Regions from separate parts of the Weizmannia sp. FSL W8-1119 genome, predicted to be linked through region 1. Evidence: predicted binding sites of a transcription regulator. Region 1 holds the regulator's gene; the other holds the start of a gene.
The links. Region 1 encodes NrdR, which represses ribonucleotide reductase genes. Its sites were predicted from a motif close to AACACNATATATNGTGTT; they were not measured.
Positions count from the first base shown of each region.

Region 2: the regulator NrdR is predicted to act here: its motif matches at 2,529-2,546, upstream of NSQ19_RS08315 (vitamin B12-dependent ribonucleotide reductase).

Region 1 is NZ_JBBOZL010000001.1:1,971,321-1,976,305, reverse strand. Features, by position in the region: gene NSQ19_RS09735 (glyceraldehyde-3-phosphate dehydrogenase) at 1-2, shown strand, start outside; partial or broken gene NSQ19_RS09730 (benzoate transporter) at 100-588, shown strand; gene nrdR (transcriptional regulator NrdR) at 794-1,252, shown strand; gene NSQ19_RS09720 (replication initiation and membrane attachment family protein) at 1,267-2,664, shown strand; gene dnaI (primosomal protein DnaI) at 2,661-3,605, shown strand; gene NSQ19_RS09710 (putative sporulation protein YtxC) at 3,732-4,568, shown strand; T-box leader at 4,686-4,908, shown strand; gene thrS (threonine--tRNA ligase) at 4,985-4,985, shown strand, end outside.
Region 2 is NZ_JBBOZL010000001.1:1,697,408-1,702,392, reverse strand. Features, by position in the region: gene gcvPB (aminomethyl-transferring glycine dehydrogenase subunit GcvPB) at 1-788, shown strand, start outside; gene NSQ19_RS08325 (rhodanese-like domain-containing protein) at 824-1,210, opposite strand; gene NSQ19_RS08320 (lipoate--protein ligase family protein) at 1,457-2,293, shown strand; gene NSQ19_RS08315 (vitamin B12-dependent ribonucleotide reductase) at 2,639-4,985, shown strand, end outside.

The DNA.
Region 1 (4,985 bases):
GACACGAACGGAGCAGAACCAGCCTGCTCCGTTTCCTTTATCGGGTAATTGTTGAAAACGGCTGGAACAGGGAGCCTAAACGCTGTTGGCCAATAGATGAATGATTTAATCGCTTTCCGGGCGCTGCTTGTTCCGCCTGTTGATGAAGAACACCTCGGGATTGATATCGGATTATCCGGCAGTGAACTGGCAAAAGTCATCTATCAGGAAATTTCCGTTGTGCTACCGGCGTATCGCGGCAATCGTCTGCAAAAAATACTCGCCGGCGTGATTATGGAAGAACTCGGGAAGGAAGGCCATTCCTTCCGCTATATTTGCTGTACGGTCGCGCCCTTTAACATGCCCAGCTTGAAAGATAAATTTGCACAGGGCATGCAAATTGCGGCCCTGACCGAAAAATACGGCGGCCTTACGCGCTATGTATTCGTGAAAGACCTGTACGAACCGGTTCCGCCTGCCTGCCGGGAAGTCACCCCGATCCCGATGAATGACTTCAGCGCGCAAAAAGAAAAACTTGCCGCCGGCTTTCGGGGAATTAAAATGGAAGAAAAGGAAAACAGGCTGTGGATCCACTACGGCCGGAAGTAAAAAATGGCGGTTCATAAAACGTCAGGGATCCTTTATGGCGGCGGAAGGAAGCCCGAGGCCGGCATTCGGTGCCGCAACAGGTACAGAAGCTTTCCAAAAACGTGCGGGGTGATTTTTCATCCCGTTTTTCTAATGGCAATCTGTTGTCTATTCGCCTTCTTTTATATATGATGGTAATAAGAATGTATCAGAACGGGGGGTTCATATGAAATGTCCGTCTTGCCATAGCAACAATACGCGTGTGATCGATTCAAGGCCGGTCGACGAAGGCCGTTCCATCCGCAGAAGGCGTGAATGCGAAGACTGCTCTTACCGCTTCACCACGTTTGAAAAAGTGGAAGAAACCCCGCTCATTGTCGTGAAAAAGGACGGCAACCGCGAAGAATTTAACCGTGAGAAAATTTTGCGCGGGCTGATTAAAGCGTGTGAAAAACGGCCTGTGTCGCTGGACCAGCTTGAAAAAATCTCCATGGAGATCGAAAAAGAAATCCGCAGGCAAGGATATACAGAAGTCAGTTCCACCCTGATCGGGGAAATGGTCATGGACAGGCTGTCAAAAGTGGATGAAGTGGCCTATGTCCGCTTTGCTTCCGTTTACCGCCAGTTTAAAGATTTGAATGTTTTTCTCGATGAACTGAAAGAACTGCTCAACAAGAATGCTTAAACGGAGTGCCTTTTATGAAACAGATATGGAATGAAATACAGCCGGCTGACCGTTACCGCGCATCGTCGAACGGCCTGCTCCAGGATTATGATCAAAAGGTCATTTCGCTCCTGTACCAGCCGTTAATCGGGCCGCAATGTTACAGCCTGTATATGACACTGTGGAATGAAGTGGAAGTCGGCCGGCTCTGGTCTGAAGACTGGAACCATTACCACCTGATGAGCTTTTTGTCCATGAATCTGTCCGAAATTTACGAAGCCCGGCTGAAACTTGAAGGCATCGGGCTTTTGAAAACATATATGAAACAAACGGACGACATCCGCATGTTTATATACGAACTGCAGCCGCCCCTGTCCCCGGAACAGTTTTTTAACGACGGTTTGTTAAATGTTTTCCTGTACCGGCAGCTCGGCAGGACACATTTCCTGCGGTTGAAAAACTTCTTTTCCGACCGTGCCGTAGAACCGGGCGAGTACCGGGACATCACCCGCTCATTCCAGGATGTGTATGCCGCAAAAATCGGCCCCGAAGTGCTGAATGACGCAGAAGCGCAGCAACTCAGCCGGCTGGAGGAAAACCGCCGCTATATCGAAAAAAACGCCGCCCCGGTCATTAAAATCGAAAACACCCATTTCAATTTTGACCTTTTATATGCAAACTTGCGTGACGACCTGATTCCGCTGCGCGCCATCACGCCGGAAGTAAGGGAAGCGATTGTCAAGCTTTCATTTTTATACGGTTTAAATGAACTGGACATGAAGAAAATTTTACTCCAGGCATTGACGGCGGACTTGGAAATCCGGGTGGAGGATTTGCGGAAAATCGCGCGCAGCTGGTTCCAGATTGAGCATCATGATGAACTGCCGCGCCTTGTTGACCGTTTCCAGCCAGAAACGGATGCGAAAGAACAAAAAGAGCCGGAAAACGATGAGGAGAAATTCCTCCGCTACCTGGAAACGACCTCTCCACGGCAAATGCTCATCGATTTTTCAGGCGGCAGCGAACCGGCGAAAGCAGATCTTGCCGCCATTGAAGAAGTCATGTTTGCCCAGCAGCTTCCCCTCGGGGTTGTAAATGTATTGATCCAATATGTTTTATTTAAAACCGATATGAAACTGTCGAAAAATTATTTGGAAAAAGTGGCCTCCCACTGGGCGCGCAAAAAACTGAAAACCGCTAAGGAAGCGATGGCGTTTGCCAAAAAAGAAGACCGCCAGTACAAACAATGGCTGAACAATAAAGAGAAAAACGGCACCGGACGGAGAAAGCCGGTCCGTGTTGAGAAGCTGCCGGACTGGTTTAAAAAAGAAGACCAAAAAACCGCTGCGGCCGCAGTCCAAGCCGATGGGGAGTCATTGGAAGAGAAAAGGAAAAGGCTTGAAAAAATACGTGAACAATACAAGAAAGGGTGAAGGCGGTGGAAAACATAAACGAGACGCTCAAAAGGCTTTCATCCAATCCCGGTTTCCGCAAGCGTTATGAAGAAATGAAGCAGGAAATCATCACGCATCCCGAAGTCCGCGCTTTTTTGGATGCACACCGCGGCGAAGTCACAAGATCGATGATTGAAAAAAGCTGGATGAAACTGTACGAATTCATTTCACAGGAAAAAAATTGCAGCCGGTGCAAAAGCCTTGGCGAATGCGTGAATATGATGAAAGGGTATGTGCCGGAACTTGTTATTGAACAGGGCAATATTGAGGTCCACTATAAAAGGTGCCAGAAGAAAATATTGGAGGATGAGCGCAATAAAACGCGCAGGCTGATCCAAAGCATGCACATGCCGAAAAAAATACTGGCGGCATCCTTTGGCGATTTTTTCCTTGAACAAACGGGGCGCCTGGATGCATACGATTTTGCGCATCGCTTTGTCCGTGAATACGAGCCGGGCAAAAAAATGAAGGGGTTATATTTATTCGGCAATTTCGGCGTCGGGAAATCGTATTTGCTCGGTGCGATTGCGAACGAGCTGGCGGACCGGAAACAGGTCTCTTCTTTAATTGTGTATGTGCCCGAGTTTTTCCGCGAAATGAAGGATTCCATCGGCGACCACTCCACCGGGGAAAAGCTGGATATGGTGAAACAAGTGCCCGTATTGATGCTGGATGATATCGGCGCGGAAACGAACTCGAGCTGGACGCGGGATGAAGTGCTCGGCCCGATTCTCCAATACAGGATGCAGGAAGACCTTCCCACTTTTTTTACATCCAATTTCAGCTATGAGGATTTAGAATACCATTTCACTTATACCCAGCGCGGGGAAAAGGAAGAATTGAAAGCCGCGCGCATCCTTGAGCGCATTAAATATTTAAGCGTCCCTGTCCGGATGGAGGGGCCGAACCAGCGGGCCTGACCCTTATATGAAGGGGGCCCGCCTTTTTCATTTCGTAACGCTTTGCCGCCTTCTATTTGCCGGTGCCCCTTCATATACATAAGGTAAAGCAAACGAGCATGTTTTACCGTACAGGGGGGGCTTGGATTGGAATTCCTGATCAGGGACAAGGATGATGCATTATGGATAAAAGCATATTTTGCAAAGGAAAAAGGGCGCGCTGTGAAAATCCGGGAAGCAGTGCTGCATGGGAAAATACATTATGTGGTGGAAGCGGCCGGCAGTAAAAAGGAACTGCAGGCGGCCGTTGCAGATTTTATCATGAAGAAAAAAAGAAACGAGTGGATTTGCAATCAATTGCAACAAGCCTATTTTTTTCGGGCGGAAGAAGAGCAAAACCGGATACTCGAAATCGTGGCCGGCATGCTGAAAGGAGAGCGGCCGGAGCTGACGGATCTGGCGGGCGGGATTGAAGAACGTGCCGCCATCGAAGGGGCGGTCGCACCGCTGGTTGGCGAATCGCGCACATTGCCGCTCGCTTCCGTGCTGACGTTCCGCTTAAAAGGCTATTTTGACTGCCTTGACCGATACATCGGTATTGCGATTGACGAATACAAAATGGAACAGGAATACCAGATTTTTGTGCAAAGCTTGAGGGATTACTTGAAGCAAAAAGAACCAAAAAGAGAAAAAATAAAGCTCTGCCTCGGGGAACAGGTGAAATTTTACAACGGCCAATTCCGGGAAATGACGAGGGAAGAACTGGATGGGCTGATTGACCGCAGGCTTCTGTCCAACCACCCTGTCTATATTGACTCTGTCACGATTGCACCGCTTTTATCGATTGCGCCTGCCCGCATTGAAATTTATACGGATACCCCGGACCATGCTTTGATCCGTACGATATGCAATATTTTTGAAGAACGGGTGGCCGTGAAAAGCCGGATGCACTTTATGCACGATCAGCTCGCCGCCAGCGAATGATAAAAAGGGGGCCTTGAAGCGGGGCAACGCAGCACGGCAACAAAATCCATCGCCATCCCTTGATTTTTTCATTGCAAACTTCTATAATTACTTACATAATCAATTGGAAATGAAAAATTCAATGTGATGACGAGGACAACAGGATTCTGTTACCGCCTTTCAGAGAGGAAAGCCCCAGGCTGCAAGCTTTCCGGCACGGGCAGGATGCTTACCGCCTCCGAACTTCAGCCGTGAACAAAATAAGTAGCGGCTGGCGGATATTTCCGTTATCAAACTCAAGCCGTACGTAGAGACGTGCGGAAATGAGGGTGGAACCGCGTGTACAAAACTCGTCCCTTGCCGGGGGCGGGTTTTATTTTTTTGGCTTTGTTCTTGCGGCCACCCGCGTTGACATCATTTTTAAAGGAGTGGGACATA
Region 2 (4,985 bases), 270 kb from region 1:
TTGAAGCGCATATTCTTGAAATTGCAGAAATTATCCATGAGGCGGGCGGCAAACTGTATTATGACGGCGCCAACCTGAATGCCGTGCTTGCGAAGGCGCGCCCGGGCGATATGGGATTCGATGTTGTCCACCTGAATCTTCATAAAACATTTACAGGCCCGCACGGCGGCGGCGGCCCGGGTTCGGGTCCGGTCGGCGTCAAAAAAGAGCTGGTCCCGTTTTTGCCGGTGCCGGTTGTTGCGAAAAAAGGCGGCCGCTATTATCTGGATGAAGACCGGCCGCAATCAATCGGCAGGGTGAAGCCGTTTTACGGCAATTTCGGCATCAATGTCCGGGCCTATACGTATATCCGTTCAATGGGGCCGGACGGCTTGCGGGAAGTGACCGAGAATGCGGTGATCAATGCCAATTATATGATGCGGAAGCTGGCGCCGTACTACGACCTACCATATGACCGCCATTGTAAGCATGAATTTGTGTTAAGCGGCAGGCGCCAGAAAAAACTCGGGGTGCGGACGTTTGATATCGCCAAGCGGCTGCTTGATTTTGGCTTCCATCCGCCAACCGTGTATTTTCCGCTCAACGTGGAAGAGTGCATGATGATTGAGCCGACGGAAACCGAGTCGAAGGAAACGCTGGATGCCTTTATTGATGCGATGATCCAAATCGCAAAAGAAGCGGAGGAAAATCCGGAAATCGTCCAGGAAGCCCCGCATACAACCATTGTCAAACGCCTGGATGAAACGCGGGCGGCGCGAAAACCGGTTTTGCGTTATGTGAAAAAATAAAAGGAAAAATGCCGCGGCAAAGCCGCGGCATTTTTTTAGTTCCCTGATTTGATTTTGCCTGTCCAGTTTTTAAAGCCGCCTTTCAACTGGTAAAGGTCGCGGCAGCCGTTTTTATAAAGCATTTCAGCGGCGCGCCCGGTGCGCGTCCCGTTCTGGCAATATAAATAAACCGGTTTATCGGTCCGGATCTCTTTTAATCTCATTTTCAGCTGAGACAGCGGAATATTGCGGGCGCCTAAAATATGTCCGTTTGCAAATTCATTCGGTTCGCGCACATCAATGAGCTGCGCTTTGCGGTAACCCGCCTTGAATTCTTCTTCCGTCAAGCTTTTCAGGATTTTTTTCTGCCGGTAGTATCTGGCGAGTGTATACGCCGCTACCGCAACAATAACAATGATGACTGTGTACCACGATTGTGACATCTGCATGCCCCCTTTCTTACCTGATGCGCTATCTACTATTATATTCGTGTTGCGCTTCTGAATCAAAATCTTTTTTTCAGAAAGCCATGTCACCGCTATTTTTTCAGTTTTTCCGCCTGAAAAGCCTGTAGCCCTTGAGTTTTTAATGTTAGCGGAAAAACCGGCACAAACGTGAGCGGGGCTTTGCCGTTTTTCGTCGTTTTTTGGTAAACTGGTAAAGTGATATTTTTAAGAAGAGGGGTTCATATGGGAAAAGAAACCTGGTTGTTTGTAGATTCAGGCCACTGTCCGCCGTTTTTTAACATGGCGCTGGATGAGGCCCTGCTCGACTGGCACAGCAAAGGGGAGATCCCGCCCGCCATCCGCTTTTACGGCTGGGATCCGGCCACCCTTTCAATTGGGTATTTCCAGCGGGCAAAACAGGAAATCGATCTCGAAGCGGTAAAACGATACGGGCTCGGCTTTGTCCGGCGTCCGACAGGGGGAAGGGCTGTTTTGCACGAGCACGAGCTGACCTACAGCGTGATCGTATCGGAAGCGCATCCGGATATGCCGAAAACGGTCACGGAAGCCTACCGTGTGATTTCGGAAGGGCTTGTCAGGGGATTTCGTGCGCTCGGCCTTGAGGCGTATTTTGCGGTGCCGCGGACGGAAGCAGAACGGGAGGCGCTAAGATCCCCGCATTCTTCGGTTTGTTTTGATACGCCGAGCTGGTACGAACTGGTCGTGGAAGGGAGAAAAGTCGCCGGCAGCGCGCAGACGCGGCAGAAAGGCGTCATTTTGCAGCACGGCTCGATTTTGCTCGATATGGATGAGGAGAAGCTGTTCAGCCTGTTTAAATATCCGAGTGACAGGGTGAGGGAAAGAATGCAGCGGAGTTTTAAGCAGAAGGCGGTTGCAATCAATGAACTACGCACCGTTCCCGTCACATACGGGGAAGCAAAAGAGGCTTTCCATAAGGGGTTTGAAGAAGGGCTCGGCATCCGGCTGGAACCGTACACCTTGACGCCGGCGCAACAGGCGTATGTGGAAGAACTGGCAGACAGGCGGTACAGGTCGGATGAATGGAATTTTAAGAGATAAATGAACATTTGTTTTTTTAGCGGCCAGAGGCATGCTTTTTCGCTATTTCCTTTTGTGCCGCGCTTTTTATGGCTGCTTTTTTGATGCAAGCGGCAAATTTTTTCGTTACGCCCGGATTTGCCTGCTTTTTCGGGGGATTTCTCGCATTTTCAGCATGTCTTATTCTTTTTTTTATTTGACAAAAAGAAAGAGGTTTGACCTAACTACAATATATGGTATATAAAAACAGAATACCAATACAATATCTAGTGTTTTTGCTTGCAATTTTTGCCTGCGGTGTGCTATTTTAAAGGAGGCAGAACCACCAGAGAATTTGCATGGAGAAATAGAGAAGGAGTTGTCGTTATGTCTGTTGCTTCGACAGAAAAATTATGGGATGTGGAGAAGCTGAACGAAGATATCCGCTTATTTCCGCAGGTCCATCCGATTACACCGGATATGAACATCACGTACAAAGGCGTTTCAAGGCTTGTCATGATTGACAGATACGCGTTTAAAGACACGGAAAAAGTCACATTGGGCAAGGGCGATTTTGTTGTCCTCACGATTAAAGAAGACCCGAAATTTCCGGCCAGGGGGCTCGGCGTCATCAAAGAAATCGACTGGGAAAAAAATGAAGCGGAAGTCTTAATTGAAGAAGATTATCGCCAGGCGCTGGAACACCCGGATGAAAGAGAAACAGGGGTCATCAAAAGGCCGCTTGATATCATTGAGAAGCCGCTTGAAGTCTACTACGAACAAATCGCAAAACGGAATGCAACCGGCTTAGCGGCAGTGGAAAAAACAGAAGAGAAACGGAAAGAATGGTTTGGGAAGTTTTACAATGAACTGGTAAACTTAAACTTCATCCCGGCAGGCCGCGTCCTCTACGGCGCAGGGTCGGAAACGGAAGTTACTTATTTTAATTGTTATGTGATGCCGTTTGTACCGGATTCGCGGGAAGGCATTTCCGAACACCGCAAACAAGTGATGGAAATTATGAGCCGCGGCGGCGGGGTTGGGACAAACGGTTCGACGCTGCGCCCGCGCAATACGCTGGCAAGGGGCGTCAACGGCAAATCAAGCGGCTCTGTCTCATGGCTCGATGACATCGCCAAACTCACGCACCTGGTCGAACAGGGCGGCAGTCGCAGGGGAGCGCAAATGATCATGCTGGCTGTCTGGCATCCGGACATTGTCGAATTTATCATTTCGAAAATGCAGAATCCACGGATTTTGCGTTTCCTGATCGAAAATACGAACGATGAGTGGATCCGCAAGCTAGCCCACGACAAATTGAAATTCACGCCGCTTTCCGAAATGGAAAGGCAAATGTACCATGGGATTGTGAACTACAAACATATTCCGGGACAGGGCGGCTTTACGGACGAAGTCATGAAAGAGGCGGAAGAAAAACTGGCAACAGGCGGGCATTACACCGTCCATAATCCGGAATTTTTAACCGGCGCCAATATTTCCGTCTGCCTCACAAAAGAATTTATGGAAGCCGTTGAGCAAGACGCAGAATTCGAACTGAAATTTCCGGATGTGGAAAATTACAGCGAAGAAGAAATGCGCATATATAATGAAGAATGGCATAAAATCGGCGATGTGCGCGAATGGGAAAAACTCGGCCGCAAAGTGCGCGTCTACCGCAAAATCAAAGCAAAAGAACTTTGGAATTTGATTAACATCTGCGCGACTTACTCGGCGGAACCGGGCGTCTTCTTTATCGACAACGCCAACGACATGACAAACGCAAAAGCATACGGCCAGAAAGTCGTCGCAACGAATCCTTGCGGAGAGCAACCGCTCGCGCCCTATTCCGTCTGCAACCTCGCAGCGGTCAATCTTGCAAAAATGGTCGACAAAGAAACGAAAGAAGTGCGCTGGGACCAATTGAAACAAACCGTCCATACCGGCGTCCGCATGCAGGACAATGTCATTGACGCGACCCCGTACTTCCTGAAAGAAAACAAAAAACAGGCGCTCGGGGAACGGCGTGTCGGCCTTGGCGTTATGGGCTTAGCCGACCTTCTCATTTATATGGAAAAAGAATACGGATCCGAAGAAGGCAACAAACTTGTCGACAAAGTGTTTGAAACGATCGCGACCGAGGCATACCGCGCATCCATTGAGATCGCAAAAGAAAAGGGGAGTTTCCCGTTTTTAACGGGTGAAACCGAAGAAGAGACAAACCGCCTGCGCCGTGCATTCACGGAAACCGGTTATATGAAAAACATGCCGGAAGACATCCGCAAGGCAATTTTAAAACACGGCATCCGGAACTCCCATTTGCTGACCGTTGCACCAACCGGATCCACCGGCACCATGGTTGGCGTTTCCACCGGGCTTGAGCCGTATTTTTCCTTTTCCTATTTCCGCAGCGGGCGCCTCGGCAAATTTATCGAGGTCAATGCGGACATCGTCCAGGAATATCTGAATCAGCATCCGGAAGCGGACAAAGACCATCTGCCGAACTGGTTTGTAACCGCGATGGATCTTGCACCGGAAGCCCATGCCGATGTCCAATGCGTCATCCAGCGCTGGGTGGACAGCTCGATTTCGAAAACGGTCAACGCCCCGCGCGGTTACACGGTTGAACAGGTGGAAAAAGTGTACGAACGCCTGTATAAGGGCGGCGCGAAAGGCGGAACCGTTTATGTGGACGGCAGCCGGGATTCGCAAGTCCTGACATTGAAAGCAGAAGAAC